3 regions of the Planococcus liqunii genome follow, and region 2 is predicted to be linked to each of the others. Evidence: predicted binding sites of a transcription regulator. Region 2 holds the regulator's gene; each other region holds the start of a gene.
What was found. The regulator CtsR, encoded in region 2, represses protease genes until heat stress. The targets are predictions, from matches to a motif close to ATGGTCAATAAAGGTCAAACA.

Region 1 (9,802 bases), 1.3 Mb from region 2:
ATCAAGCCAACCTTTTCATAAGGTGCATGAATGAGCAAAGAAGTCGGATCCACTTTCAAGTAATTCCGCAAATCACCCGCTGTAATCGAAGGGTCGCCGAATCGGAAAATATCCATTAGTTTCTCGTCGTGGTGATGGACGTAGACGTCGTCAAGCACTTCTGCAACGATGTTATGGAAATTAAAATCATGCATCGATTCGACAACTTCATGAACCACATCCAATGAAATCGGTGTATGGTGAACTCCCCAGTTGTTGTTCAGTGGATGGTGGACAAATGCTCCGTTGAAATTGACAATCGGGGTAGTTAAACCCAGTTCTTTATAATAAGGTTCGCTTGAACGGTAAGGGCGCCCAGTGGCAATCATTACTTGATGGCCAGCTTCCAAAGCGTGCTTCAAGGTTTGCTTAGTTTTTTCTGAAATGACTTTCTGGTCGGTCAATAATGTGCCATCTAAGTCAAGAACGATTAAATGCTGTTTCATCTTATTCCGTCTCCTTTCTCTCTCTAGCTCTAGTGTAGCGATAACAGAAGGGTTTCGTCAAAATTTCTTGAAGGGTTCGCTATGTTTCCTTATATAAAAAATGCGTGAAGAGCTCCGAATTGTTTGCCGACTTCCGAGAACATTGGTAGGATATGTATGAAGGAAGTGAACTAAATGATAGTAGAACACGAAAAATGGAATAACATTCCGCTGCTTCACATATATCCGGAAGGCAAGAAAGACGAAAGTCTGCCTACAGCGGTATTTTTCCATGGACATATGAGCGCCAAAGAACATAACTTGCATTATGCCTATCAAATGGTGGAAAAAGGGATGCGTGTCTTGCTGCCGGATGCACATTTGCACGGGGAGCGGGAAGAAGGCCTTGATGAAGTACAGATGAGCCTCCGCTTTTGGGAAGTTGTTTTAACTTCTATAGAAGAATTAGCATACATACATAAGACCATTCACGAAAAACAATGGGCAAAAGGCGAACTGGGCATAGGAGGGACGTCGATGGGCGGCATTACAACGCTCGGAGCTTTGACGGTTTATTCGTGGATCAAAGCTGCAGCCGTCATGATGGGTGCACCCAATTACGTTCAGCTGGCAAAAGCACAAATGGCTCAATTTGAATCGAAAGGCTTCAAACTTCCGATTACCGATGAAGAAAGAAAACAGATGCTTGCTACACTTGGACGCTTTGATGCTACGAAGAACAAGGGCATTTTCAATAAACGCCCTGTCTTTTTCTGGCATGGAGAGCAGGATACAACGGTGCCGTATAGCCCGACGTTCAGCTTTTTTAAAGCGTTGAAAGAAGAATATGAGGAAGTGCCGGAGCATCTTCATTTCATGGGCGAAAAAGAAGCCGGGCACGCCGTAAGCCGTCCGGGGATGCTTGCTGCCACAAGATGGCTGGCCGAACATACGGCCGAATAAGCAGGGTAATTTCATTTCAGCCCAAAGTTTGTTAAGATGAGAAGAGCAGAAAAAGGAGGGATTCTAATGGATCAAGATATGAAAGATAGCATCATGGGTGCTTTGGAACAAGTCATTGACCCGGAACTTGGAGTAGACATTGTCAACCTGGGCCTTGTATACGATGTAGAGATGTCGGAAGAGGGCTTTACTGTAGTCACGATGACATTGACTTCAATGGGATGCCCAATGGGACCTCAAATCGTTGATATGGTAAAACATGCGTTGTACGAATTGCCGGAAGTAAGCGAAGTCGATGTAAAAATCGTCTGGCAGCCGGTATGGGGCAAAGATAAAATGTCGCGTTACGCGAAAATGGCGCTCGGCGTCCGTTAATCAAAACCTTCAGGAAGCTATTTCCTGAAGGTTTTTTTGTTAGCATATCATTTGCCATCTTTGTTCAAATTGCATATAATCAAATTAGTCAAGAAAGGTCAAACTCTTAGAGGAGTGAAGAAAATGGTTCAATTTGCTAATCAAGAACAAAAATCGCCGTTGGAACAATACGGCCGAAACATGGTGGAGCAGGCAAAAAGCGGGAAAATGGATCCTGTAATCGGCAGAGACCAAGAAATACGCAATGTCATCCGCATTTTATCGCGTAAAACCAAAAATAATCCGGTGCTGATCGGTGAGCCGGGTGTCGGGAAAACCGCAATTGTCGAAGGGCTGGCACAGCGGATTGTCCGCAATGATGTGCCGGAAGGTTTGAAAAACCGGACGATCTATGAGCTCGATATGAGCTCACTGATTGCAGGCGCCAAATACCGGGGAGAATTTGAGGAACGCTTAAAAAGTGTCCTGAAACAAGTGAAAGACAGCAACGGGGAAATTATTCTTTTCATTGATGAGATCCATACGATTGTGGGAGCGGGCCGCACGGAAGGCGCCATGGATGCAGGAAATATGCTGAAGCCGATGCTGGCGCGCGGCGAGCTGTTCTGCATTGGTGCTACGACACTGGACGAGTACCGCATGCACATCGAAAAAGACCCGGCGCTTGAACGCCGGTTCCAGCAGGTCATGGTGCGTGAGCCTTCTGTCGAAGACACGGTTTCAATTTTGCGGGGGTTGAAAGAGCGTTTTGAATTGCATCACGCCGTGCGTATCCATGACCGGGCAATTGTAGCGGCAGCTGCGATGTCTGACCGGTACATTACGGAACGGTTTTTGCCGGATAAAGCAATCGATTTGATTGACGAGGCATGTGCCATGATCCGGACGGAAATTGATTCCATGCCGCAGGAACTGGATGAAACCACACGCCGTCTGATGCAATTGGAGATTGAAGAACAGGCGCTGCAAAAAGAAAAAGACACGGCCAGCATTACGCGCCTTGAAACATTGCGCAAAGAAATTGCCGAGCTGAAGGAGTCATCTTCTGGCATGCAGCAGCAGTGGAAAACAGAAAAAGAATCGTTGAAAAAAATCCAGGAAAAACGCGAGAAGCTGGATCAATACCGTCGACAGCTGGAAGACGCGGAAAATAAGTACGATTTGAATGCCGCTGCCGTACTGCGCCACGGAAAAATTCCGGAATTGGAAAAAGAATTGGCGGCTCTTGAAGGGGAACTGAAAAAAGACGGAGCGGCCCGGTTACTGCGGGAAGAAGTGACCGACGATGAAATCGCCGGAATCGTCGCCAGATGGACAGGGATTCCGGTAACGAAACTGGTGGAAGGCGAACGCGAGAAATTGCTGCGCCTCGGCGACACCTTAAAAGAACGCGTCATCGGCCAAGACCGGGCAGTCGAGCTTGTGACGGAAGCGGTATGGCGTGCACGCGCCGGCATCAAAGATGAACAGAAGCCAATCGGTTCATTTATCTTCCTTGGCCCTACGGGAGTCGGGAAAACGGAACTGGCGAAATCGCTGGCAGCGAACCTGTTTGATTCGGAAGACCATTTTATCCGGATTGACATGTCGGAGTATATGGAAAAGCATAGCGTCTCCCGTCTTGTCGGCGCACCTCCGGGCTATGTCGGCTATGAAGAAGGCGGCCAGTTGACGGAAGCGGTCAGACGCAACCCGTACTCTGTTGTATTGCTGGACGAAATCGAAAAAGCGCATCCGGACGTCGCAAATATTCTGCTGCAGATTTTGGATGATGGCCGCATTACAGACAGCCAGGGACGGCTTGTCAACTTCTCGAACACGGTTGTTATCATGACTTCGAATATCGGTTCTGCCTATATCGGAGCGGAAGATACGGAACACAACATTGAAGATGTCGTGATGTCGGAACTTCGAAAGCATTTCAAACCGGAGTTATTGAACCGCATTGACGATATCGTCATTTTCCACGCGTTGAATAACAGCCACTTTTATGGCATTGCGAAGAAAATGCTGGCTGAATTGGCTAAACGCATGAAACAGCAGCAGCTAGGGCTGGAAGTAGATGACTCGGTAATCGAGTACATCATTGAAGCGGGAACGGATCCGCTGTTCGGAGCCCGTCCTTTGAAACGCTTTATCCAACGCGAAATTGAAACGAAAATCGCACGGGAATTGATCAAAGGCGACCTTGCGCCAAATACCGTTCTGCAATTGGGCATGGACTATGGAAAATTAATTATCAACAAAAAAGAAGCGTAATCCGGATTCCGGATTACGCTTCTTTTCATGATTAATGCTTTTCAGCTACAGGCTCATCCGGAATAATTGCAGAAATTACAAAGATCAGGACAGAAACCCCTATAGAAATATAAACGCCCAGCATAAAATCAAAATGTACGTTTTGGACTGCACTTACTACGTAGTTCAACAAAGAAATTAATAAAAATGACCATAAGAATGTTCCAATATATTGCATTAGTTTCACCTCAACATAGAAATATCTTCTATCATCATATCATAGAGCCTCTCTGACAGAAAGAAAGTTTATCATATAAAAAAATAATTTGTCTGAAGTATGTCAGTAAGTTGAAAAAATTGATGAAAGGGCGTATTATTATTACCAGGTACTAATAATTGATGTTAATTGAAAAGAGGGACCAATAATGAATGCAGGAATTATCGGCATAGGCAGATGCCTGCCTGAAGATAAGCTAACGAATTTCGATCTGGAAAAACGCATGGATACTTCAGATGAATGGATCCGTACGATGACCGGGATTGAAGAGCGCCGGATTGCAAAAGATGATCAGGACACCTCCCATATGGCGTTGGACGCAGCGAAGAAAGCCATTGAGGATGCTGGAATAGACCCGGCGGAAATCGGTCTGATTCTGGTTGCGACCGTCACACCGGACCAGCCGTTCCCTTCGATGTCATGTGCCATCCAACAGGAAATTGGCGCAGTCAATGCTGCTGCAATGGACCTTTCGGCTGCATGTGCAGGATTTATGTATGGACTCGTAACTGCAAAACAATTTATTGAATCTGATGTATATAAATATGTTCTCGTTGTGGGAGTAGAAAAATTATCTAAAATCACTAACTGGGAAGACCGCAACACGGCTGTGCTTTTCGGTGACGGAGCAGGAGCTGCTGTTCTCGGGAAAGTATCGGAAGGGCGCGGAATCCTTTCCTTTGAGCTGGGAGCGGACGGCACTGGCGGAAAACATTTGTACCAAGATGAATACTTGGTGATGAATGGGCGTGAAGTGTTTAAATTCGCTGTTCGCCAAATGGGCGAATCTGCGGCAAATGTTATTGAAAAAGCAGGGCTAAGCCAGGAAGACGTAAGCTTCCTGATTCCGCACCAGGCGAATATCCGGATTATGGAAGCGTCAAGAGAACGTTTAGGCCTGCCGATTGAAAAAATGTCGAAGACTATCCATAAATACGGCAATACATCTGCAGCTTCTATTCCGATTTCACTGGTCGAAGATGTCGAAGAGGGACGGATCAAAGAAGATGATGTCGTCGTGATGGTCGGCTTTGGCGGCGGATTGACTTGGGGCGCAATAGCAATGAGATGGGGCAAATAATTGTACAATCGAAAGGAAGAAGATAGAATGACGAATCGTCGAGTAGTAATCACTGGAGTCGGTGCTGTAACTCCATTAGGAAACAACATAGAGACAACTTGGGAATCCGTAAAAAATGGCGTATCAGGAGTTGGTCCACTGACAAGATTGGACGCGGACCAGTATCCGGCTAAAGTAGCTGCCGAAATTAAAGACTTTTCCATAGAAGACTATATCGAGAAAAAAGAAGCCAGAAAAATGGACCGTTTTACGCATTACGCATTGGCATCATCCATTATGGCGATGAAAGATGCCAATCTTGAGCTGGATGAAAAAACGGCTCTTCGGACAGGCGTTTGGATTGGATCAGGAATTGGTGGAATGGAAACAATCGAAAACCAGTTGGAAGTATTGAATAATCGCGGCGTGCGTCGAGTAAGTCCGTTCTTCGTGCCAATGATTATTCCGGATATGGCATCGGGCCAAGTCTCCATTTACTTTGGCGCAAAAGCCATCAACTCCTGTTCGGTTACTGCATGTGCTTCCGGCACGAACTCAATAGGCGATGCCTTTAAAGTGATTCAGCGCGGTGATGCCGATGTAATGATTTCCGGAGGCGCAGAAGCACCGATCACACGCTTGTCCGTTGCCGGCTTCACTGCAAATACGGCATTGACGACGAACCCGGATGCAGCGACAGCTTCCCGTCCATTTGATAAAAACCGTGACGGATTTGTCATTGGGGAAGGCGCCGGGATTGTGATCTTGGAAGAGTATGAACATGCTAAAGCACGCGGTGCCAAAATTTATGCAGAGATCGTTGGCTACGGTTCTACAGGCGACGCCCATCATATTACCGCTCCAGCTCCAGGAGGAGAAGGCGCGGCCCGTGCAATGGAGCAAGCATTGGCTGACGGCGGCGTTGAAAAAACGTCGATTGGCTATATCAATGCCCATGGAACGAGTACGCCATACAACGATTTGTTTGAAACGATGGCAGTCAAAACTGTATTCGGGGAACATGCTTATAAATTGGGCATGAGTTCAACAAAATCAATGACAGGCCATTTGCTTGGCGCTGCAGGTGGCGTAGAAGCTATTTTCACTGCCTTGTCTCTGAAGGAAGGCATCATGCCGCCGACAATCAACTATAGTACACCAGATGAGGAATGCGATTTGGATTATGTACCAAACGAAGCGCGGCTTGGTGATTTCACCTATGCAATGAGCAACTCATTAGGATTTGGCGGCCACAATGCCTCCATCGTATTAAAGAAATTCAAAGAATAATATTTGAAGTTAATCGTCAGGCTGCTAAAGCCTGGCGGTTTTTTTATATTTAAGGAAATTTATCCAAAAAAATAAAGTTAAATACAATACTAACAAAACCTTAGTCCATAAGGTTTTCAGTCTTATTTAAGTTTACGGAATAGTTTAACGATTACTAAAATTTTGAAAAATACATTGATTATGTAATGTTTTTGTAATAAACTTTAATCAATCCAAATTAACAGAAAAAAAAGAATTTTGAGGTGTTGACATGACAGTTAAATACTCATCCGATAAGACGGCACCCCTTCTTCGAGTAAAAAATCTTCAAACCGGCTTTAAAATTGATGGAGAATTTTACAACGCTGTAGAAGGCGTTTCATTTGACGTAAACCGCAAGAAAATTATTGGGATTGTTGGAGAATCAGGCTGTGGAAAAAGTGTAATGTCGCTGTCGATCATGCAGTTGCTGCCATCGGGAATCGGCAAGATCCGCGGCGGCGAAATTGAATTCGAAGGTGAAAACATATCCAAGCTGTCGGATAAGAAAATGAATAAACTCCGAGGAAAAGATATATCCATGATTTTTCAGGAGCCGATGACTTCACTCAATCCCGTCTTTACGATAGGTTACCAAATCGAAGAAGTGATATTGAACCATGAAAACATCACGAAAAAAGAAGCACGCCTCCGTTCGGTTTCACTGCTTAAAAGTGTCGGAATCCCCCGCGCTGATAAAATCGTGAACGAATACCCCCACCAATTGTCGGGCGGGATGAGGCAGCGTGTCATGATTGCGATGGCGATTGCCTGCCAGCCCAAATTGCTGATTGCCGATGAGCCGACTACTGCGCTCGATGTAACGGTGCAGGCGCAGATTCTGGAATTGCTGAAAGGCATTCAGGAAACCAATGACATGTCCATTATCCTGATTACACACGATCTTGGGGTAGTTGCGGAAATCTGTGACGAGGTCATTGTCATGTATGCTGGGAAAATTGCAGAACGGGCGTCAGTAGACGAACTTTTCAACCACCCTAAGCACCCTTATACAGACTTACTAATGAAAGCCATTCCGAAAATGGATGAAGATGTAGAGAAATTAGCGACGATTGATGGATTGGTTCCTTCTATTATAAATATGCCTCAAGTGGGCTGCCGGTTTGCGAACCGTTGTCCGAAAGCAATGCCGGAATGTTTGACTGTAACGCCTCAGCTCGGGGCAGTGGCACGAGACCATGAAGCTGCGTGCCTTCTTTACGAAGAAAGCTGGCCGGAAGGACAAAAACCACAAAAAGAAGGGGCTACTGTTTTATGACAACAAGAGATTTCATACAAGAAAGAATTGATAGCTTGGAAAGCAGGGAAGTTCTGCTGGACGTGCAGAATCTTAAAACCTATTATCCTGTGACCGGCGGTTTTTTTAAGCGAGTGGTTGGCAATGTGAAAGCGGTGGATGATGTTTCTTTCACCATCCGAAGAGGAGAGACACTCGGGCTCGTCGGAGAGTCCGGCTGTGGGAAATCAACGACTGGCCGTACCATACTGCGGTTGTTAAAGCCTACCGATGGCAAAATACTTTTCGAAGGAAAAGATATCACCAAAGTGTCGGGATCCAAACTTCAAAAAGCACGACGCGATTTTCAAATGGTTTTCCAGGACCCTTATGCATCATTGAACCCGATGCAAATGGTTGGAGATATAGTTGCCGAACCAATTCTCAATTACGAAAAGCGCAATAAGGAACAGTTGGAACAAGAGATTAAGTCTTTACTGACTCGCGTCGGACTTCCTGAGGAGGCCTATTACAAATATGCCCATGAATTCTCTGGAGGCCAGCGGCAGCGCATCGGGATTGCCCGAGCACTCGCGCTAAACCCAAAATTGATTGTGGCCGATGAGCCGGTTTCGGCATTGGATGTTTCGGTCCAATCACAAGTATTGAACCTGCTGAAAGATTTGCAGAAAGAATTCGATTTAACTTATTTGTTCATTGCGCATGATCTTAGCGTGGTAAAACATATGAGCGATCGAATCGGAGTGATGTATTTGGGCAATCTCGTTGAGCTTGCTTCAAATAGAGATTTATACAGAGAACCGCTGCATCCCTACACACAGGCTTTGATTTCTGCAATCCCGGAACCGAATACGGCGATTAAGAAAGAACGGATTGTGCTGCAGGGCGATGTACCAAGCCCGCAAAATCCGCCGTCGGGATGCCCGTTCCATACGCGCTGCCCAATGGCAATGGATATCTGCTCGAAAGAGAAGCCGCCATTAAAAGAAGTGCGGCCGGGCCATCATGTTGCGTGTTTGCTGTATTAAATCAAAAAAACATTTAGGGGGAAAATGAATGAAGAACAGGAAGATATTCTGGCTATTTGCATTGATTCTTGCCCTTGCTGCATTTTTGGCAGCTTGTGGGGGAGAGGAAGACAGCTCGTCAAAAGATAATGCATCCAAAGACGACGGCAAAGATTCAGCAGCAGAAGGCGAACCGCAAAAAGGCGGTACGATGGTTTACGGAATTGATACTCCACCTGAAGGTCTTTTCAACTACGCATTTTACGGCATTGAGACAGATGCACAAATTATCGGTCTGTTTGATGAATCTTTGATTAACTACAATGAAAAATTAGAACCCGAACCAAACGTAGCTTCTTGGACAACAGAAGACAATAAAGTCTTCAACTTCAAGTTCAAAGAAGGCGTAAAATGGCATAATGGCGAAGAACTGACAGTTAATGACTGGTTATTCGCTTTTGAAACAATCGCGAGCCCTGACTATGACGGCCCTCGCTATACAAACGTCCAGACAATTGAGGGCGCAGAAGCTTTCCGCAAAGGAGAAGCCGATACAATTTCCGGGGTTGAAGTCGTGAATGACTACGAAATCAACATCACTTTTGACCAGCCTCGAGTAAATAATTTAACAAACCTTTGGTCTTACCCGCTCCCGGAATCTGTACTTGGAGATGTTCCAGTTGCTGAGATGTCGGCATCTGAATGGGTGCGTACAACGCCAATCGGCATCGGGCCATTCAAAGTGGATAAAATCGTCCCTGGTGAATCTGTTGAAATGTCACGTTTCGATGAATACTGGAATGGCGATGTGAACTTGGATAAAATCGTAGTCCGTGTAATCGACAACTCTTC
Region 2 (9,802 bases):
TTGATTCATGTTTCATGCGAATAGCTTCTTCTTGAGCTAATTGAAGCACTTTTTGTGCGCGTTGTGTAAATCGATTAAACATCATGCGAATTCCTCTCCTTCATGGGTTGCTTTTTCTTTATTCAAACGCTCGCGGAATAATTTCGCGCGGGCAACATCACGTTCTTTGGGCTGCAGCGGTTTCCCGGCATATTGCTGAAGAAAAGCCGGCTGCATAAAAATCATCAATTCATTCAAAATGGACATGTCCATATCTTCGATCATTTTTAAATCAATGCCTAAGCGAACATCCGATAAACAAGTTGCTGCTTCTTCCGTAGACAATAAACGGGAATAGGTCAGCGTTCCAAGAGACCGGTAAATCCGGTCCTCCAAAGCAAGTGGTGAGTTGTTTAAAATAGCCTCTCTAGCCAATCGTTCTTGGTGAATAATCTGTTCGGTCATATTCTGCAAATCCTGCAAAATATCGTATTCCGACTTCCCAAGAGTCATTTGGTTGGAAATCTGATAGACATTGCCTAAAGCTTCGCTGCCTTCTCCGTAAATACCTCTTACGACCATTCCTAAACGTGAAATCGCTGGAATTATACGTGTAATCTGATGGGACATCGTCAACGCCGGCAAATGCAGCATGACAGAAGCTCTCATTCCTGTTCCGGTATTCGTAGGACAGCTGGTTAAATAACCAAACTTTTCATGGAAGGCATAGGAGAGATTTTTTTCCAGCAAGGAATCCAATTGGTTGGCTGCCTGATAGGCTTCTTGCAAATGAAACCCCGACTGCAGACTTTGTATCCGCAAATGGTCTTCTTCATTGACCATGACACTAAGCTCTTCATTCTCTGACAGCAGGACTGATCCTGAATGTGTCCCATTTGCCAAGTAAGGGCTGATCAAGTGTTTCTCAACCAATACTTCCCTTTGCAGCTTAGGGGTTTCCTGTATATTAATATGTGTAAACGAATGATTCAACTCATGTGCTTTATCAAGGAGAACAGAAGACACTTCTTTATCCACTTTTAGTGCTTCATCCTCCGAATATGAATAGGGAAATTGGAAGTCACTTAAATTGCGTGCCAGCCGAATGCGTGTACTCATGGCAATATCGACATTATCACCATCATTCGCCATCCAGCTGCTGGCTCTTGGTTGCAAAAAACGTTCAATTGCCATCCGGGACACCTCCTTCAAGCTGAAGATTTAATTCTTTAATTTCATCCCGGAATTTTGCTGCTTCTTCAAAATTCTCATTTTGAATTGAAACTTGCATAAGCTTTCTTAGTTCTTCTATTTCTTTTCGTATCTTTAATGTGCTTCCATAAGAAGCAGGAATTTTTCCAGCATGTTCAAAATTGCCGTTGTGAAGCCGTTTAAAAATGTTTTCTAATTGTGGTTCAAAGGCTTCATAACAAGTTGCACAACCGAATTTTCCCAGCTCCAAAAACTTTGTAAAAGTAAATCCGCAAGAAGGGCAGACCGCCACTTCTTTTTTCACTGGACTTACTGAAGTTTGCTGTTTAGGAAACCAATTAGACAACAATTGATGAATAGCCATAGGATCTTGTTCAAAAACAAAATTTAAGTTGTGGTTTTCAGCAGCACAGACGTGACATAAATGACGCTCCGTCATCTGTCCCTGCATCTTTTGTTTAACAATTACGGAAGCAGGACGTTCTCCGCATTGATCGCAAATCATTTTATCACCCCTTATGTGTTTGACTGATACTTTAAAGTAAAGAGCATCGCAATAAGTATCCTTGCCCTTACTTCATCTCGAACCGGCAAAGGCAAAAGCAAAGTGGAGCGGTCGATGGCACTTAAGATTAATTTCGCTTCTCGTTTGGATACGACATCTTCATCCAAGAGCCGAAAAACAATGTCTTCTGCCATGCTCTGAGTAGCTCCATTTTCCAGGCGGCCGATAATATCAGAAATCACATCAGATTTCTGATGCATCCTAATCCGCTTGATGCGGATATAGCCGCCCCCGCCTCTTTTGCTTTCAACCAGATAGCCCCTATCGACAGTAAACCTAGTGTTAATCACATAATTTATTTGAGAAGGCACACATTGAAATTTTTCTGCTACTTCATTTCTTTTTATTTCAATATGGTCTCTCTCGCTTAATTCGATAACTTCTTTCAAATAACCTTCAATCACGTCTGAAATATTCCGCATCGCCTTCACCTCTTCGATACATAATACGTCAAAAGCTGACTTTGACTATATTTGACTTTATTATACACCATGCATTTTAAGGAATTCAAATAGAATGATTTGCAGAAGGCGTACGTCAAAAAAGCCTCGAGAAAAATCCCAAGGCTTTTGCACATACTATTCTTTATCTAATATTCGTTTCATAAAATCTTTTGCATGACTCGAAATCGACGTAGTTTCTTCTTCTCGGTATTTAGTCAACCATTTTGTTCCTTCACGCCAAACTTCTACTACGTCGCCTTCAGTAACGTCATGTGTAAAATCTGTTACTGGAAAAGTGTACTGATCAGTGTCGCCATTAATAGGGGTTAACAAAGCCGTTCTTTTATCAATTGTCTCTACTTTATATAATCCCGGTTTCATCACCATCACCTCTCTTAAGCTTTTCCCGTAAAACAGAAAGTTCAATCCTTAGAAAGAAATTAATCAAAAATGATCACTTATGCTTATTTCAATTTTGAATAAGCGATAAAGAAAACACAAAAAAGCCGCCGCCGGAAATACCGGCAACGGCTTTTTTTCTTGGCCCAGCAATGTCCTACTCTCACAGGGGGAAACCCCCAACTACCATCGGCGCAAAAGAGCTTAACTTCCGTGTTCGGGATGGGAACGGGTGTGGCCTCTTTGCCATCATCACTGGACATGAGTGCTTGCGCCCTCAAAACTGGATATGCGACATTGAAAACAACGGTGTTTGGTTAAGTCCTCGATCGATTAGTATTCGTCAGCTGCACGCATCGCTGCGCTTCCACCCCGAACCTATCTACCTCATCGTCTTTGAGGGATCTTACTTGCTTGCGCAATGGGAAATCTCATCTTGAGGGGGGCTTCGTGCTTAGATGCTTTCAGCACTTATCCCGGCCACACATAGCTACCCAGCGATGCCCCTGGCGGAACAACTGGTACACCAGCGGTGTGTCCATCCCGGTCCTCTCGTACTAAGGACAGCTCCTCTCAAATTTCCTGCGCCCGCGACGGATAGGGACCGAACTGTCTCACGACGTTCTGAACCCAGCTCGCGTACCGCTTTAATGGGCGAACAGCCCAACCCTTGGGACCGACTACAGCCCCAGGATGCGATGAGCCGACATCGAGGTGCCAAACCTCCCCGTCGATGTGGACTCTTGGGGGAGATAAGCCTGTTATCCCCGGGGTAGCTTTTATCCGTTGAGCGATGGCCCTTCCATGCGGAACCACCGGATCACTAAGCCCGTCTTTCGACCCTGCTCGACCTGTACGTCTCGCAGTCAAGCTCCCTTGTGCCTTTACACTCTGCGAATGATTTCCAACCATTCTGAGGGAACCTTTGGGCGCCTCCGTTACTCTTTAGGAGGCGACCGCCCCAGTCAAACTGCCCGCCTGACACTGTCTCCCGCCCCGATCAGGGGCGTGGGTTAGAATTTCAATACAACCAGGGTAGTATCCCACCGACGCCTCCCCCGAAGCTGGCGCTCCGGGTTCTCTGGCTCCTACCTATCCTGTACAAGTTGCACCAAAATTCAATATCAGGCTGCAGTAAAGCTCCACGGGGTCTTTCCGTCCTGTCGCGGGTAACCTGCATCTTCACAGGTACTATAATTTCACCGAGTCTCTCGTTGAGACAGTGCCCAGATCGTTACGCCTTTCGTGCGGGTCGGAACTTACCCGACAAGGAATTTCGCTACCTTAGGACCGTTATAGTTACGGCCGCCGTTTACTGGGGCTTCAGTTCGCACCTTCGCTTGCGCTAAGCACTCCCCTTAACCTTCCAGCACCGGGCAGGCGTCAGCCCCTATACGTCACCTTACGGTTTTGCAGAGACCTGTGTTTTTGCTAAACAGTCGCCTGGGCCTATTCACTGCGGCTCTCTCGGGCTATACACCCTACCAGAGCACCCCTTCTCCCGAAGTTACGGGGTCATTTTGCCGAGTTCCTTAACGAGAGTTCACTCGCTCACCTTAGAATTCTCTTCTCGCCTACCTGTGTCGGTTTGCGGTACGGGCACCTCCCGCCTCGCTAGAGGCTTTTCTTGGCAGTGTGAAATCAGGGACTCCAGGGCGCAATGCCCCTTGCCGTCACAGTTCAATGTTTGCGGAAACGGGATTTGCCTCGTTTCCCACCTTGCTGCTTGGACGCGCTCAACCAACGGCGCGCTCGCCTTATCCTTCTGCGTCCCCCCATTGCTCAAACGGCGGGGAGGTGGTACAGGAATATCAACCTGTTGTCCATCGTCTACGCCTATCGGCCTCGACTTAGGTCCCGACTGACCCTGAGCGGACGAGCCTTCCTCAGGAAACCTTAGGCATTCGGTGGACGGGATTCTCACCCGTCTTTCGTTACTCATACCGGCATTCTCACTTCTAAGCGCTCCACGGATCCTTCCGGTCCCGCTTCGACGCCCTTAGAACGCTCTCCTACCACGGACATCTGAGATGTCCATCCACAGCTTCGGTAATCCGTTTAGCCCCGGTACATTTTCGGCGCAGTGTCACTCGACCAGTGAGCTATTACGCACTCTTTAAATGATGGCTGCTTCTAAGCCAACATCCTGGTTGTCTAAGCAACGCCACATCCTTTTCCACTTAACGGATATTTGGGGACCTTAGCTGGTGGTCTGGGCTGTTTCCCTCTTGACTACGGATCTTATCACTCGCAGTCTGACTCCCAAGCATAAATCACTGGCATTCGGAGTTTGTCTGAATTCGGTAACCCGGGATGGGCCCCTAGTCCAAACAGTGCTCTACCTCCAGGATTCTCAATCTTGAGGCTAGCCCTAAAGCTATTTCGGAGAGAACCAGCTATCTCCAGGTTCGATTGGAATTTCTCCGCTACCCACACCTCATCCCCGCACTTTTCAACGTGCGTGGGTTCGGGCCTCCAGTAAGTGTTACCTTACCTTCACCCTGGACATGGGTAGATCACCTGGTTTCGGGTCTACAACTGCATACTCATTCGCCCTATTCAGACTCGCTTTCGCTGCGGCTCCGGCTTCTCACCTTAACCTTGCATGCAATCGTAACTCGCCGGTTCATTCTACAAAAGGCACGCCATCACCCATAAACGGGCTTTGACTAGTTGTAGGCACACGGTTTCAGGATCTGTTTCACTCCCCTTCCGGGGTGCTTTTCACCTTTCCCTCACGGTACTGGTTCACTATCGGTCACTAGGTAGTATTTAGCCTTGGGAGATGGTCCTCCCGGATTCCGACGGAATTTCACGTGTTCCGCCGTACTCAGGATCCACTCAGGAGGGAAGCGATTTTCGGCTACGGGGCTGTTACCCACTGTGGCGGACCGTTCCAGGTCGCTTCGCCTAACCGCTTCTTTTGTAACTCCGTATTGAGTGTCCTACAACCCCAAGAGGCAAGCCTCTTGGTTTGGGCTGATCCCGTTTCGCTCGCCGCTACTCAGGGAATCGCATTTGCTTTCTGTTCCTCCAGGTACTTAGATGTTTCAGTTCCCTGGGTCTGCCTTCTCATGTGCTATGAATTCACACATGGATACCGCCCCATTAAAGGCGGTGGGTTCCCCCATTCGGAAATCTCCGGATCAAAGCTCACTTACAGCTCCCCGGAGCATATCGGTGTTAGTGCCGTCCTTCTTCGGCTCCTAGTGCCAAGGCATCCACCGTGCGCCCTTTCTAACTTAACCATTAGAAAGTCGACCGAAAAAACCGGTCTCATCACTCGTGTTGCTTGTTTTCGTTGTTTCAATGTCGTCATATCCAGTTTTCAAAGAACAAGCTCGTTTTCGCGCAAAAAAAAAGAAAACGATTGGTGGAGCCTAGCGGGATCGAACCGCTGACCTCCTGCGTGCAAGGCAGGCGCTCTCCCAGCTGAGCTAAGGCCCCAAGAAGTTATGGTGGGCCTAAATGGACTCGAACCATCGACCTCACGCTTATCAGGCGTGCGCTCTAACCAGCTGAGCTATAGGCCCTCTTGGGTATTCAAAATGATCAGGAAAGTTCTACTGAACCTTCAAAACTGAACGCAAAACGTCAACCGAAACCCGCAGGTTTCGTTCCGAATATATCCTTAGAAAGGAGGTGATCCAGCCGCACCTTCCGATACGGCTACCTTGTTACGACTTCACCCCAATCATCTGTCCCACCTTCGGCGGCTGGCTCCACAAGGGTTACCTCACCGACTTCGGGTGTTACAAACTCTCGTGGTGTGACGGGCGGTGTGTACAAGGCCCGGGAACGTATTCACCGTGGCATGCTGATCCACGATTACTAGCGATTCCGGCTTCATGCAGGCGAGTTGCAGCCTGCAATCCGAACTGAGAACGGTTTTCTGGGATTGGCTCCCCCTCGCGGGTTGGCAGCCCTTTGTACCGTCCATTGTAGCACGTGTGTAGCCCAGGTCATAAGGGGCATGATGATTTGACGTCATCCCCACCTTCCTCCGGTTTGTCACCGGCAGTCACCTTAGAGTGCCCAACTGAATGCTGGCAACTAAGATCAAGGGTTGCGCTCGTTGCGGGACTTAACCCAACATCTCACGACACGAGCTGACGACAACCATGCACCACCTGTCACCGCTGTCCCCGAAGGGAAAGCCCTGTCTCCAGGGCGGTCAGCGGGATGTCAAGACCTGGTAAGGTTCTTCGCGTTGCTTCGAATTAAACCACATGCTCCACCGCTTGTGCGGGCCCCCGTCAATTCCTTTGAGTTTCAGCCTTGCGGCCGTACTCCCCAGGCGGAGTGCTTAATGCGTTAGCTGCAGCACTAAGGGGCGGAAACCCCCTAACACTTAGCACTCATCGTTTACGGCGTGGACTACCAGGGTATCTAATCCTGTTTGCTCCCCACGCTTTCGCGCCTCAGCGTCAGTTACAGACCAGAAAGTCGCCTTCGCCACTGGTGTTCCTCCACATCTCTACGCATTTCACCGCTACACATGGAATTCCACTTTCCTCTTCTGCACTCAAGTCCCCCAGTTTCCAATGACCCTCCACGGTTGAGCCGTGGGCTTTCACATCAGACTTAAAGGACCGCCTGCGCGCGCTTTACGCCCAATAATTCCGGACAACGCTTGCCACCTACGTATTACCGCGGCTGCTGGCACGTAGTTAGCCGTGGCTTTCTGGCGAGGTACCGTCAAGGTGCCAGTAGTTAATTGGCACGGTTTCTTCCCTCGCAACAGAGTTTTACGATCCGAAAACCTTCATCACTCACGCGGCGTTGCTCCGTCAGACTTGCGTCCATTGCGGAAGATTCCCTACTGCTGCCTCCCGTAGGAGTCTGGGCCGTGTCTCAGTCCCAGTGTGGCCGATCACCCTCTCAGGTCGGCTACGCATCGTCGCCTTGGTGGGCCGTTACCCCACCAACTAGCTAATGCGCCGCGGGCCCATCCTGCAGTGACAGCCGAAACCGTCTTTCCGTAACCTCCCAGGAGGGAGGTCAAACTATTCGGTATTAGCACCGGTTTCCCGGAGTTATCCCGATCTGCAGGGCAGGTTGCCCACGTGTTACTCACCCGTCCGCCGCTAAACGCTTGGAGCAAGCTCCAAGTGTTCCGCTCGACTTGCATGTATTAGGCACGCCGCCAGCGTTCGTCCTGAGCCAGGATCAAACTCTCCATTATAGAGAACTGACTTGCTCAAATTCTGCTGGCGTCTCGCCGTTCCGAAGAACGCACGAGTCGCTTGATCTGGCAATGCCTGATCAGTAGTTGTTTGCGCGGGCCGTTTTGCGCGGCCGTTGCTATTGTTGACGTTTTGCTGTTCAGTTTTCAAGGTTCATTTGAATAAAAATAATGGTGGAGCCTAGCGGGATCGAACCGCTGACCTCCTGCGTGCAAGGCAGGCGCTCTCCCAGCTGAGCTAAGGCCCCATTGAATGGTCGGGAAGACAGGATTCGAACCTGCGACCCCTTGGTCCCAAACCAAGTGCTCTACCAAGCTGAGCTACTTCCCGAACTGAAACTGCTGAGTTGAAAATATGGCGCGCCCGAGAGGACTCGAACCTCTAACCGCTTGATTCGTAGTCAAGTACTCTATCCAATTGAGCTACGGGCGCTTCTTATGATATAGGAGAAAACCTACGGTTTTTTTGCTTAATGGTGCCGAGGACCGGAATCGAACCGGTACGGTAGTCACCTACCGCAGGATTTTAAGTCCTGTGCGTCTGCCAGTTCCGCCACCCCGGCTTAGGGTCAGCAAGATTGTGCAAAAAAATGGAGCGGAAGACGAGGTTCGAACTCGCGACCTCCACCTTGGCAAGGTGGCGTTCTACCACTGAACTACTTCCGCAAAAATGGTGCGGGTGAAGGGAGTCGAACCCCCACGCCCGAAGGCGCTAGATCCTAAGTCTAGTGCGTCTGCCAGTTCCGCCACACCCGCGTGGCAATAATGAAGTTGTAAAAATGGTGAGCCATGAAGGATTCGAACCTTCGACCCTCTGATTAAAAGTCAGATGCTCTACCAACTGAGCTAATGGCTCAAACATGAGTGGTGCCGGAGAAAGGACTTGAACCCTCAACCTACTGATTACAAGTCAGTTGCTCTACCAGTTGAGCTACTCCGGCGAAAGAGAAAAAATGGTGGAGGATGACGGGATCGAACCGCCGACCCTCTGCTTGTAAGGCAGATGCTCTCCCAGCTGAGCTAATCCTCCATTATGTATGCCCAGCAATGTCCTACTCTCACAGGGGGAAACCCCCAACTACCATCGGCGCAAAAGAGCTTAACTTCCGTGTTCGGGATGGGAACGGGTGTGGCCTCTTTGCCATCATCACTGGACTGGATTGTTTTTGAAAGACAAGTTTTATTATACCAAGTCTACAAGGTATTGCAAGCTTTTTTTTCAAAAAACCTGCGGCTTGTGCCTTCAAAACTGGATATGCGACATATGAAAACAACGGTGTTTGGTTAAGTCCTCGATCGATTAGTATTCGTCAGCTGCACGCATCGCTGCGCTTCCACCCCGAACCTATCTACCTCATCGTCTTTGAGGGATCTTACTTGCTTGCGCAATGGGAAATCTCATCTTGAGGGGGGCTTCGTGCTTAGATGCTTTCAGCACTTATCCCGGCCACACATAGCTACCCAGCGATGCCCCTGGCGGAACAACTGGTACACCAGCGGTGTGTCCATCCCGGTCCTCTCGTACTAAGGACAGCTCCTCTCAAATTTCCTGCGCCCGCGACGGATAGGGACCGAACTGTCTCACGACGTTCTGAACCCAGCTCGCGTACCGCTTTAATGGGCGAACAGCCCAACCCTTGGGACCGACTACAGCCCCAGGATGCGATGAGCCGACATCGAGGTGCCAAACCTCCCCGTCGATGTGGACTCTTGGGGGAGATAAGCCTGTTATCCCCGGGGTAGCTTTTATCCGTTGAGCGATGGCCCTTCCATGCGGAACCACCGGATCACTAAGCCCGTCTTTCGACCCTGCTCGACCTGTACGTCTCGCAGTCAAGCTCCCTTGTGCCTTTACACTCTGCGAATGATTTCCAACCATTCTGAGGGAACCTTTGGGCGCCTCCGTTACTCTTTAGGAGGCGACCGCCCCAGTCAAACTGCCCGCCTGACACTGTCTCCCGCCCCGATCAGGGGCGTGGGTTAGAATTTCAATACAACCAGGGTAGTATCCCACCGACG
Region 3 (9,802 bases), 1.1 Mb from region 2:
TCAATAATCCGGAAACGTCTTCTTATCACTTGGAAATCTATTCGCTTTACAAAGACCACGCAGAATCTTTAGTGGACTTGATGAACGAATTCCACTTGAATGCAAAAACGATTGAACGGAAAAAAGGCTTTGTAACTTATTTGAAAGAAGCAGAAAAGATTTCAGATTTCCTGAGCATAGCAGGGGCCCACTCTGCGCTATTGAAATTTGAAGACGTGCGGATCATCCGGGATATGCGCAACAGTGTAAACCGCCTAGTGAACTGTGAAACGGCGAATTTAAATAAAACCATCGACGCCGCGCTGCGCCAAGTGGAAAATATCCGCTTTATCGATCAAATGATCGGTATTGACCAATTGCCTGAGCGGCTGCGGGAAATCGCACGGCTGCGGGTGGAATACCAGGACGTCACGTTAAAAGAACTGGGTGAAATGGTATCGGCAGGCAGTGTCAGCAAATCCGGTGTAAATCACAGATTGCGGAAAATTGATGAAATTGCCGAAAACTTGCGCAAGGGAGAGATGATCGGCCAATAATTTTGGCCGTTCTTTCATATATTTTGGGTGTGCAGATCAGTTTTAGAGGAGGAGCAATATGGTTGAAAAACAAGTGGTAGTCCAGTTGAAATCAGGTTTACAAGCAAGGCAGGCGGCATTGTTTGTCCAGGAAGCCAACCGGTTTAATTCGGATGTATACCTGGAAAAAGACGATAAAAAAGTAAATGCGAAAAGCATCATGGGCATTATGAGCCTGGCCATTAGCAAAGGCACCAGCGTTAAAATTTCTGCCGACGGCAGAGACGAACAAGAAGCAGTCGATTCACTGGCTGCACAAATCGAAAAAGAAGCGTAAAAAAGTCCACAGCTCAAGCTGTGGACTTTTATTTGGAATACAAATAGAAAAAGGACCGGGATGATTTCATCCTGGTCCTTTTAGCGTATCTTATTTTTTGTCTTCCAACATTTTGTTGCGCGTGATGATTTGGTCAACCAAACCGTATTCAACTGCGCGTTCAGCAGTCATGAAGTTGTCGCGGTCAGTGTCTTTAGAAATCACTTCAAGCGGCTGGCCAGTACGTTCTGACAGGATTTCGTTCAATTTTTCGCGAAGGTGCAAGATGCGTTTCGCGGCAATTTCGATTTCTGTCGCTTGCCCTTGAGCTCCGCCAAGCGGTTGGTGAATCATGACTTCAGCGTTCGGAAGTGCATAGCGTTTGCCTTTAGTTCCGGCTGCAAGAAGGAAAGCACCCATTGATGCCGCCATACCGATGCAGACGGTCTGTACGTCAGGCTTGATGAACTGCATAACATCATAGATCGCCATACCGGCAGTGATGCTGCCGCCCGGGCTGTTAATGTAGATGGAAATATCTTTATCCGGATCTTCAGCTTCAAGGAAAAGGAGCTGAGCTACGATTGAGTTGGCAACATTATCATCGATTCCGCTGCCGAGCATGATGACACGGTCTTTCAACAAGCGCGAATAAATATCGTAGGCGCGTTCGCCTCTGCTTGTCTGTTCAATTACTGTAGGAATTAAATTCATAAGATAGTTCCTCCTCATAATAGGTAATGGTCATTTCCTGCTGAAAGTTCTTCCAGCTGTATTAATATCATACACATCTTGGTCAATGAAGGTCAAATCTAACGAATTATAAAAAGGTGCTTGAAAACTTTTTTTATTATGGTTATAATAGAAAAGTCGTTAACGACCAAACGCCCTCGTAGTGTAATGGATCACACGTAAGATTCCGGTTCTTAAAATGGAGGTTCGATTCCTTCCGAGGGCATATAAAAAGTGAAGACCCGATTTGCCTCTCCAAGGCAAATCGGGTTTTTTGTGCTGTTAAAAAGTTATAACGGAAATTCATTCCCAATAATTAAGGGAAGGAATAAAATTCCAAAAATAATTGTTGTAATGCTTTATACTGAAGAAGAATAAATTTTGGACAAACTACTGAAGAGGTGAAGCATTGAAAAAACAATTGATTCCTTTTATGATTGTCATTGCATTTATTGTAATAGCAGCTGCGATTTTAATCCCGAGCTACAACAGTTTCGTACAGCTTGAAGAAGCGGTGGACGAATCGTATGCACAGCTTGAAAATCAATTGCAGCGAAGACATGACTTGATTCCCAACTTGGTGGAAACCGTTAAGGGATTCGCCGGCCAGGAACAGGACATTATCGATAGTGTCACAGAGGCGCGTTCGAATTTGGCCGGTGCAAAGGGCGTAAGTGAACAAGCCGGTGCAGATGCCGAGTTGAGCGGCGCTTTGAGCCGGCTGCTGGCAGTAGTAGAGAACTATCCGGAAATTCGTTCCAGTGAAAACTTCCAGCAGCTTTCGGATGAGCTGGCAGGCACGGAAAACCGGATTGCGGTAGCCAGACAGGATTTTAATGGAACGGTTTCCGGATTCAACCGCAAAGCAAAAAGTTTTCCTGGCAATGTAGTTGCCGCTGTTTTCGGATTTAGTGAAAAACAATATTTTGGAGCAGACCCGGATGCTTCAGACGCTCCGGAAGTAGACTTTGGAAGCACCAAGGAATGATGAAGAAATGGATGGTTCTGTTTGGGATTTTCAGTTTTATGGCTGCGGCTCCTGTCCTAGCTTTTGAATTTCCCGAATTGGCAGGGGATATTTACATTCAGGACATTGCCGGCGTATTAACTCCTGAAGAAGAAGAGGAACTGCGGCAGTTGGGAAGAGAGCTTGAAGATGCCACCACGGCTCAGCTGGCAGTGATGGTTGTCCCGACACTGGACGGTGAACCGATTGCTGATTATGCGGTGGAAGCCCTCCGGCATTACGGAGTAGGGACAAAAGAAGAAAATAATGGCGTGCTCATGGTCGTTTCGACTGGAGACCGGGAAATTTACATTTCTACCGGTTACGGCCTTGAAGCCGTTCTGCCAGATGGCAAAGTGGGACGGATCCTGGATGACTATGCCGTTTCCCACCTTAAGCAAAATGATTTTGGCGCGGGAATAAAAGATACCTATAAAGCGCTTCATGAAGAAATAGGAACAACTTATGGCTGGGATGCGGAGCTGGCAGTTCCACAGCCGTTAACTCAGCAGCCGAGTGGTGCTGAAGAAAAGGATGTATGGCTGATTCCTCGGCTCATCCTCGTCGGCATTTTTGTCATCTGGATCCTCGTTTCTTTATTTGGCGACGGGGCCGGGAGAGGCAATAGCAAAAGTGCAGGAAAAAGAAGTCCGTCAAGTTCCCGCCGAAGCAGCAGTTCGCGAAGCGGCCGCGGCGGTTCCGGAGGCGGAGGCGGTGCCGGCCGCAAATTCTGAAGAAAGAGGGAAAACATGATTACTTTATACACACGGCCCAACTGTCCGTTATGCGACGAGGCAAAAATGATGATGGAACTCGTAAGAGAAGATTTTCCGTTTGAGTACGAAGAAGTCAATATCGAGAGCGACGATGCCCTCCATGAAAAATACATGCTGATGATTCCTGTCGTTGAAAAAGACGGGGAAGTGGCCATTTACGGAAACGTCGGCTATATCGAACTGCTGGAAGCGTTAGAATTTTAACGCTTCTTTTTATTTGCATTTTAATAAGTGATTCGCTAGAATGTAACTAGTGGGACATAAAAATAACAAGTGGGACAAAAAACGTCCAGCTCGAAATGGAGTGAACGAATGGATCCATTAACGGAAGCGAAAAAAAAGCTGATGCCGGAAATGACCGAGCTCCTGAAGAAACGTTATCAGATCCTGCAGACGATTGGATTGGAACAGCCGATTGGCAGGCGGACGTTAAGTGAACTTGCCGGCATGACAGAACGGGATATTCGGAAAGAAACGGATTTACTGCGAAACCAGCAGTTGATTGAAGCCAGAACTTCCGGCATGTATGTTTCGGTACAAGGCGAGGAAGTGCTGGAAGCTTTAAAAGATTTCATGCGCGAAATGGCTGGCTTGTCAGACATGGAAAAGCAGCTGAAATCGATTTTAGGCATCACAAGAGTGCTCATTCTGCCGCAAGACAGCGATGACATTCCAGCAGTGAAGGCAAACATTGGCAAAGAAGCAGCCCGCTTATTGGAAACAAAGTTCCCACTGTATAAAAAAATTGCAGTGACCGGCGGCAGCACGATGGCCGCCATTTCGAAAGAAATCACTGCAGATAAGAAAGACGCCTCTTTGCAATTTATTGCGGCAAGAGGCGGACTTGGCGAAGATGTGCTGCATCAAGCCAATACCATTGCTTCTTTGTTCGCTGAAAAAACGGGCGGAGCCGTCAAAACGCTCTACCTGCCGGATCATTTAAGTGCGGAAGCGTACGAGATGATGATGCGGGAACCGGTGATCAAGGAAATGATGGAGCTGTATGATCAGACAGAAGTAGTTGTCCATGGCATCGGCAACGCTGAAGAAATTGCGCTGCACCGCAAGTCTTCGGTGGAAGAGGTCAATCGCATCCGAAACGGCGGAGCGGTCAGCGAAGCGTTCGGCTATTACTTCGACAAAGAAGGAAATGTAGTTTACCGCATCCGCACAGCGGGAATTCAAATGGAGCAGGTTCAAAACGCACCATTTATCCTGGCGGTTGCAGGGGGACGTTCAAAAGCGACAGCGATTCTCTCGTATTTCAAAATTGCACCGCCGCAGACGACCTTAATTACAGATGAAGGTGCAGCACGAAAAATAATCGAGTTAACTCAAAAACAGGAGGAATTTTAAATGACTTTAAAATTAGCTATTAACGGATTCGGCCGTATCGGACGTATTGTATTCCGCCAAGCATTGGCAAACGAAGAAGTGGAAGTAGTGGCAGTAAACGACTTGACTGACGCAAAAATGCTTGCTCACTTGCTGAAATATGATTCAATCCACGGCACATTGGATGCAGAAATTTCATCTGAAGGCAATGATTTGATTGTCAACGGCAAGAAAATCCATGTCTACTCTGAAAAAGATCCGGCGAACCTTCCATGGGCTGAAAACAACATCGATATCGTAATTGAATCTACTGGATTCTTCACAAATGCTGACGATGCGAAAAAACACATCCAAGCAGGCGCGAAAAAAGTTATCGTTTCTGCACCAGGCAAGAACATGAAAACTCTTGTGATGGGCGTTAACCACGAAAGCTACAACCCGGAAGAAGACGATGTGATTTCAAACGCATCTTGTACAACTAACGGCCTTGCAGGAATCTCTAAAATCTTGAACGACCGTTTCGGCATCAAAAAAGCGATGATGACAACAATCCACTCGTACACAAACGACCAGATTCTTTTGGACTCACCGCATAAAGATTACCGCCGTGCACGTTCTGCTGCAGAATCAATGATTCCGACTACTACAGGAGCTGCAGTTGCAGTAACAAAAGTATTGCCGGAACTTACTGGCAAACTAGACGGTATGGCAATCCGCGTTCCTACACCAAACGTATCCTTGATCGACTTGGTTGCAGAACTTGAAACAGATGTGACAAAAGAAGAAGTAAATGCTGCACTTAAAGAAGCAATCGACAAAGACGAAAATGCATTCTTGAGCTACAGCGAACTTCCATTGGTTTCACGCGACTACAACGGCGTTACAGCTTCCTCAACTGTGGACTTATTGTCTACAATGGAACTTGGCGGAAACATGGTAAAAGTTCTTGCATGGTACGATAACGAATCCGGTTATTCTGCACGATGCATCGACATTGCTTTGCACATGTACAAAACAGGTTTGTAATCCCAAAATCATAGCTTAATTTCCGATGAACCTCTATAATGAAAGAGGGTAAAGGGGGTGGGGATCATACCCCGCCCCCTTATTTTTTTAAATCGAACGGGAGGTATTTTCATGTTGAATAAGATGACGATGAAAGACGTGGACTTAAAAGGAAAACGTGTATTTTGCCGAGTAGATTTCAACGTACCGATGTCAGAAGGAAAAGTGACGGACGACACACGGATCCGTGCAGCTGTACCAACAATTGAATATCTGGTTGAAAATGGAGCAAAATTGATTTTGGCAAGCCATCTGGGACGGCCAAAAGGCACAGTCAACGAAGACATGAGACTCGCGGCAGCGGGAGCCAAGTTAAGTGAGTTATTACATAAAGAAGTAAAGAGCCTCGATGAATCGATCGGGCCAAAAGTTGAACAGGAAATCGCTTCAATGAACGATGGCGACATTGTTTTATTGGAAAATGTCCGGTTCCACCCAGGCGAAGAAAAGAATGACGAAGAACTGGCCAAAGCGTTTGCTGCCTTGGCGGACGTATTTGTCAATGACGCATTCGGAGCCGCACATAGAGCACATGCTTCGACGGCTGGAATTGCAAAGCACTTGCCATCCGTTTCAGGCTTGCTGCTGGAAAAAGAACTGGATGTACTGGGGAAAGCTTTATCCGACCCGGAACGTCCGTTTACCGCAATTATCGGCGGAGCCAAAGTAAAAGACAAAATCGGCGTTATCGACCATTTATTGGACAAAGTTGATAATCTGTTGATCGGCGGCGGTCTGTCGTATACGTTCACGAAAGCACAAGGCCATGAAATCGGCACGTCGCTTCTTGAGGAAGATAAGATTGAACTCGCACAGTCGTTCATCAAAAAAGCGGAAGAAAAAGGCGTCAAGCTTTACCTTCCGGTCGATGTAGTGGTAACGAAAGAATTTTCGAATGACACGGAAACAAAAGTGGTCCCGATTAATGAAATCCCGTCTGATTGGATGGGCCTCGATATTGGGCCAAAGACCGTTGAACTGTATTCAGACGTCATCATGAATTCCAAATTGATTATCTGGAACGGACCGATGGGCGTGTTCGAAATGAGCTCATTTGAGAATGGCACCAAATCTGTAGCGCAGGCTATGGCAAAAACAGAAGCGTATACCGTAATTGGCGGAGGCGATTCAGCCGCTGCAGTTGAACAATTTAAAGTTGCTGATCAAATGGATCATATTTCCACAGGCGGCGGTGCTTCCCTTGAATTTATGGAAGGCAAAGAATTGCCAGGCGTAACGGCATTAACCGACAAATAAAAGGAGTGGTTTTTTTGAGAAAGCCGATCATTGCAGGAAACTGGAAAATGTATAAAACTTCTGCAGAAGCTAAACAATTTGTAGAAGAAGTAAAAGGACTTGCACCTGATGCAAGCAAAGTGGACTCAGTTATCTGTGCCCCTGCACTTTATCTTCAACAGCTTGTGGCGTCAACCGAATCAAGCGCTCTTCAAATCGGTGCACAAACCATGCACGAAGAAAAAGAAGGCGCCTTTACCGGCGAAGTCAGCCCGGTGCAATTGAAAGACCTGGGCGTCAACTACGTCATTATCGGGCATTCAGAACGCCGCCAATATTTCAATGAAACAGACCAATCGGTAAACAAAAAAGTAGTGGCTGCTTTTGAACACGGCATCACACCGATTATGTGTGTAGGCGAAACGCTTGAACAGCGCGAAAGCGGCGAAACCGGTTCTGTAGTCGAAGCGCAAGTGGAAGCTGGACTTGCAGGACTTTCTGAACAGCAAGCAAGTGAATTGGTAATTGCCTATGAGCCAATCTGGGCAATTGGAACAGGCAAAACAGCAACGGCAGAAGATGCCAATGAAGTTTGCGGCATCATCCGCAAGAAAGTCGCTTCACTATTCAATGAGGAAACTGCACAAAACATCCGCATTCAATACGGCGGCAGTGTAAAACCGGCCAACATTGAAGAATTGATGGGCATGGAGCATATTGACGGAGCACTTGTTGGAGGAGCCAGCCTTGAAACCGATTCTTTTGTAAAACTATTAGAGGCGGGATCGCATGCGTAACACAGAATATCCAGTCGCTTTAATTATTTTGGACGGTTTTGGCTGCCGGAAAGAGACATTCGGCAACGCAGTCGCACAAGCCGAAAAACCGACGTTTGACCGTTTATGGGACAGCTATCCGCATAGCTTATTGACTGCTTCAGGAGAAGCGGTCGGGCTTCCGGAAGGCCAGATGGGCAACTCGGAAGTTGGCCATTTGAACATTGGCGCCGGACGGATTGTTTACCAAAACCTGACCCGGATCCATAAATCGATCCGGGATGGGGATTTTTATCAAAACCCTGCATTTCTGGAAGCTGTTGGAAATGCCAAATCAAGTGGCAAAGCGCTACATCTGATGGGCTTGTTGTCAGACGGGGGCGTCCACAGCCATTATGAGCATTTGTTTGCCCTTTTGGAATTGGCGAAACAGCATGGTTTAACAGATGTCTATGTCCACGGCTTTTTGGATGGCCGGGACGTCGGACCGCAAACGGGACTTCGTTACGTAGAAGAAGCGGAACGTCGGATGAAAGAAATCGGCGTCGGCAAATTTGCGTCCATCAGTGGCCGTTATTATGCAATGGACCGCGATAAACGCTGGGAACGCGTCGAATTGGCGTACCGTGTGCTGGTGGATGGCATCGGGCAAAACGCGTTGTCTGCAAGCGACGGCATTCGGGCTTCATACGAAACCGGCATCCACGATGAATTTGTCGTTCCGTTTGCCATCACTGAAAACGGCCTGCCGGTTGCTACATTGGAAAGCGGCGATTCCGTTGTGTTTTTCAACTTTCGCCCGGACCGTGCCATTCAGTTGACGTCAGTATTTGTGCGTGAAGGATTTGATGCGATGCCGCTTAGCGCGAAGCATCCGTCCAATTTGTCGTTTATCACGTTTACTTCGTATAGCGACGATTTGCCGACGCGCGTCGCCTTTGAAACGCTGAACCTTGAAAACACCATCGGCGAAGTATTGTCCGCAAAAGGCTTGACGCAATTGCGCATTGCCGAAACGGAAAAATACCCGCATGTCACGTTCTTTATGAGCGGTGGGCGAGAAGATGTTTTCCCAGGCGAAGACCGGATTTTGGTGAATTCGCCGAAAGTCGCCACGTACGATTTGCAGCCGGAAATGAGTGCTTATGAAGTCACCGACCGTTTGGTGGAGCAAATTCAAAACGACGCACACGATGCCATCATTTTGAACTTTGCAAACCCGGACATGGTGGGCCATAGCGGAATGCTTGAGCCGACCATCCGTGCCATTGAAGTGGTCGACGAATGCCTAGGCCGCATCGTGGATGCGCTGCATGCCAAAGGCGGACATGCCATTGTTACCGCTGACCACGGCAATGCAGACGAAGTCACCACGCTTGAAGGCTTGCCGATGACCGCACATACCACGAACCTGGTGCCGGTCATTGTGACCAAACAAGGCGTTGAATTGAGAACAGACGGCATCTTGGCCGATCTGGCTCCAACTGTACTGAAATTATTAAATGTTGAACAACCGGCAGAAATGACCGGAAAACCATTATATTAAAAGGGAGCTGTTTTCATTGCCAATTATCACAGACGTATTAGCACGCGAAGTATTAGATTCACGAGGAAACCCAACAATCGAAGTGGAAGTATTTACGGAAAGCGGTGCTTTCGGGCGCGCAATCGTACCATCAGGAGCTTCTACAGGCGAACACGAAGCAGTTGAACTCCGCGATGGCGACAAGAGCCGTTACCTGGGCAAAGGCGTATTAAAAGCGGTTGACCACGTAAACAACGAAATCGCAGCAGAAATCGAAGGGAACTTCTCAGCGCTTGACCAAGTATCGATCGACCAAGCGTTGATCGCACTTGACGGCACAGAAAACAAAGGACGTTTGGGCGCAAACGCCATTCTGGGCGTTTCCATGGCCGTAGCACACGCTGCAGCTGATTACTTGGATGTTCCGCTTTATCAATACTTGGGCGGATTCAATGCGAAGCAATTGCCGGTGCCGATGATGAACATCTTAAACGGCGGCGAACATGCCGATAACAACGTC

Region 1: a site for CtsR is predicted at 1,887-1,907, ahead of QWY22_RS13795 (ATP-dependent Clp protease ATP-binding subunit). Genes of this name have one in related genera too.
Region 3: a site for CtsR is predicted at 1,624-1,644, ahead of clpP (ATP-dependent Clp endopeptidase proteolytic subunit ClpP). Genes of this name have one in related genera too.

The regions. Positions count from the first base shown of each region.
Region 1 covers NZ_CP129238.1:2,723,845-2,733,646, reverse strand. Annotated here, with positions in the region: gene QWY22_RS13810 (Cof-type HAD-IIB family hydrolase) at 1-485, opposite strand, end outside; gene QWY22_RS13805 (prolyl oligopeptidase family serine peptidase) at 660-1,427, shown strand; gene QWY22_RS13800 (metal-sulfur cluster assembly factor) at 1,494-1,802, shown strand; gene QWY22_RS13795 (ATP-dependent Clp protease ATP-binding subunit) at 1,926-4,061, shown strand; gene QWY22_RS13790 (DUF2929 family protein) at 4,093-4,278, opposite strand; gene QWY22_RS13785 (beta-ketoacyl-ACP synthase III) at 4,466-5,398, shown strand; gene fabF (beta-ketoacyl-ACP synthase II) at 5,426-6,667, shown strand; gene QWY22_RS13775 (ABC transporter ATP-binding protein) at 6,918-7,964, shown strand; gene QWY22_RS13770 (ABC transporter ATP-binding protein) at 7,961-8,971, shown strand; gene opp4A (oligopeptide ABC transporter substrate-binding protein) at 9,000-9,802, shown strand, end outside.
Region 2 covers NZ_CP129238.1:89,839-99,640, reverse strand. Annotated here, with positions in the region: gene clpC (ATP-dependent protease ATP-binding subunit ClpC) at 1-85, opposite strand, end outside; gene mcsB (protein-arginine kinase McsB) at 82-1,173, opposite strand; gene QWY22_RS00485 (UvrB/UvrC motif-containing protein) at 1,163-1,696, opposite strand; gene QWY22_RS00480 (CtsR family transcriptional regulator) at 1,708-2,178, opposite strand; gene QWY22_RS00475 (hypothetical protein) at 2,335-2,580, opposite strand; rRNA gene rrf (5S ribosomal RNA) at 2,743-2,858, opposite strand; rRNA gene QWY22_RS00465 (23S ribosomal RNA) at 2,912-5,846, opposite strand; tRNA gene QWY22_RS00460 (tRNA-Ala) at 5,970-6,045, opposite strand; tRNA gene QWY22_RS00455 (tRNA-Ile) at 6,055-6,131, opposite strand; rRNA gene QWY22_RS00450 (16S ribosomal RNA) at 6,234-7,783, opposite strand; tRNA gene QWY22_RS00445 (tRNA-Ala) at 7,956-8,031, opposite strand; tRNA gene QWY22_RS00440 (tRNA-Pro) at 8,038-8,114, opposite strand; tRNA gene QWY22_RS00435 (tRNA-Arg) at 8,140-8,216, opposite strand; tRNA gene QWY22_RS00430 (tRNA-Leu) at 8,258-8,346, opposite strand; tRNA gene QWY22_RS00425 (tRNA-Gly) at 8,375-8,449, opposite strand; tRNA gene QWY22_RS00420 (tRNA-Leu) at 8,455-8,539, opposite strand; tRNA gene QWY22_RS00415 (tRNA-Lys) at 8,564-8,639, opposite strand; tRNA gene QWY22_RS00410 (tRNA-Thr) at 8,649-8,724, opposite strand; tRNA gene QWY22_RS00405 (tRNA-Val) at 8,738-8,813, opposite strand; rRNA gene rrf (5S ribosomal RNA) at 8,823-8,938, opposite strand; rRNA gene QWY22_RS00395 (23S ribosomal RNA) at 9,064-9,802, opposite strand, start outside.
Region 3 covers NZ_CP129238.1:1,221,737-1,231,538, forward strand. Annotated here, with positions in the region: gene whiA (DNA-binding protein WhiA) at 1-536, shown strand, start outside; gene QWY22_RS06100 (HPr family phosphocarrier protein) at 595-852, shown strand; gene clpP (ATP-dependent Clp endopeptidase proteolytic subunit ClpP) at 943-1,545, opposite strand; tRNA gene QWY22_RS06110 (tRNA-Arg) at 1,718-1,789, shown strand; gene QWY22_RS06115 (LemA family protein) at 1,973-2,551, shown strand; gene QWY22_RS06120 (TPM domain-containing protein) at 2,548-3,303, shown strand; gene QWY22_RS06125 (glutaredoxin family protein) at 3,319-3,549, shown strand; gene QWY22_RS06130 (sugar-binding transcriptional regulator) at 3,658-4,701, shown strand; gene gap (type I glyceraldehyde-3-phosphate dehydrogenase) at 4,702-5,706, shown strand; gene QWY22_RS06140 (phosphoglycerate kinase) at 5,818-7,002, shown strand; gene tpiA (triose-phosphate isomerase) at 7,017-7,778, shown strand; gene gpmI (2,3-bisphosphoglycerate-independent phosphoglycerate mutase) at 7,771-9,303, shown strand; gene eno (phosphopyruvate hydratase) at 9,320-9,802, shown strand, end outside.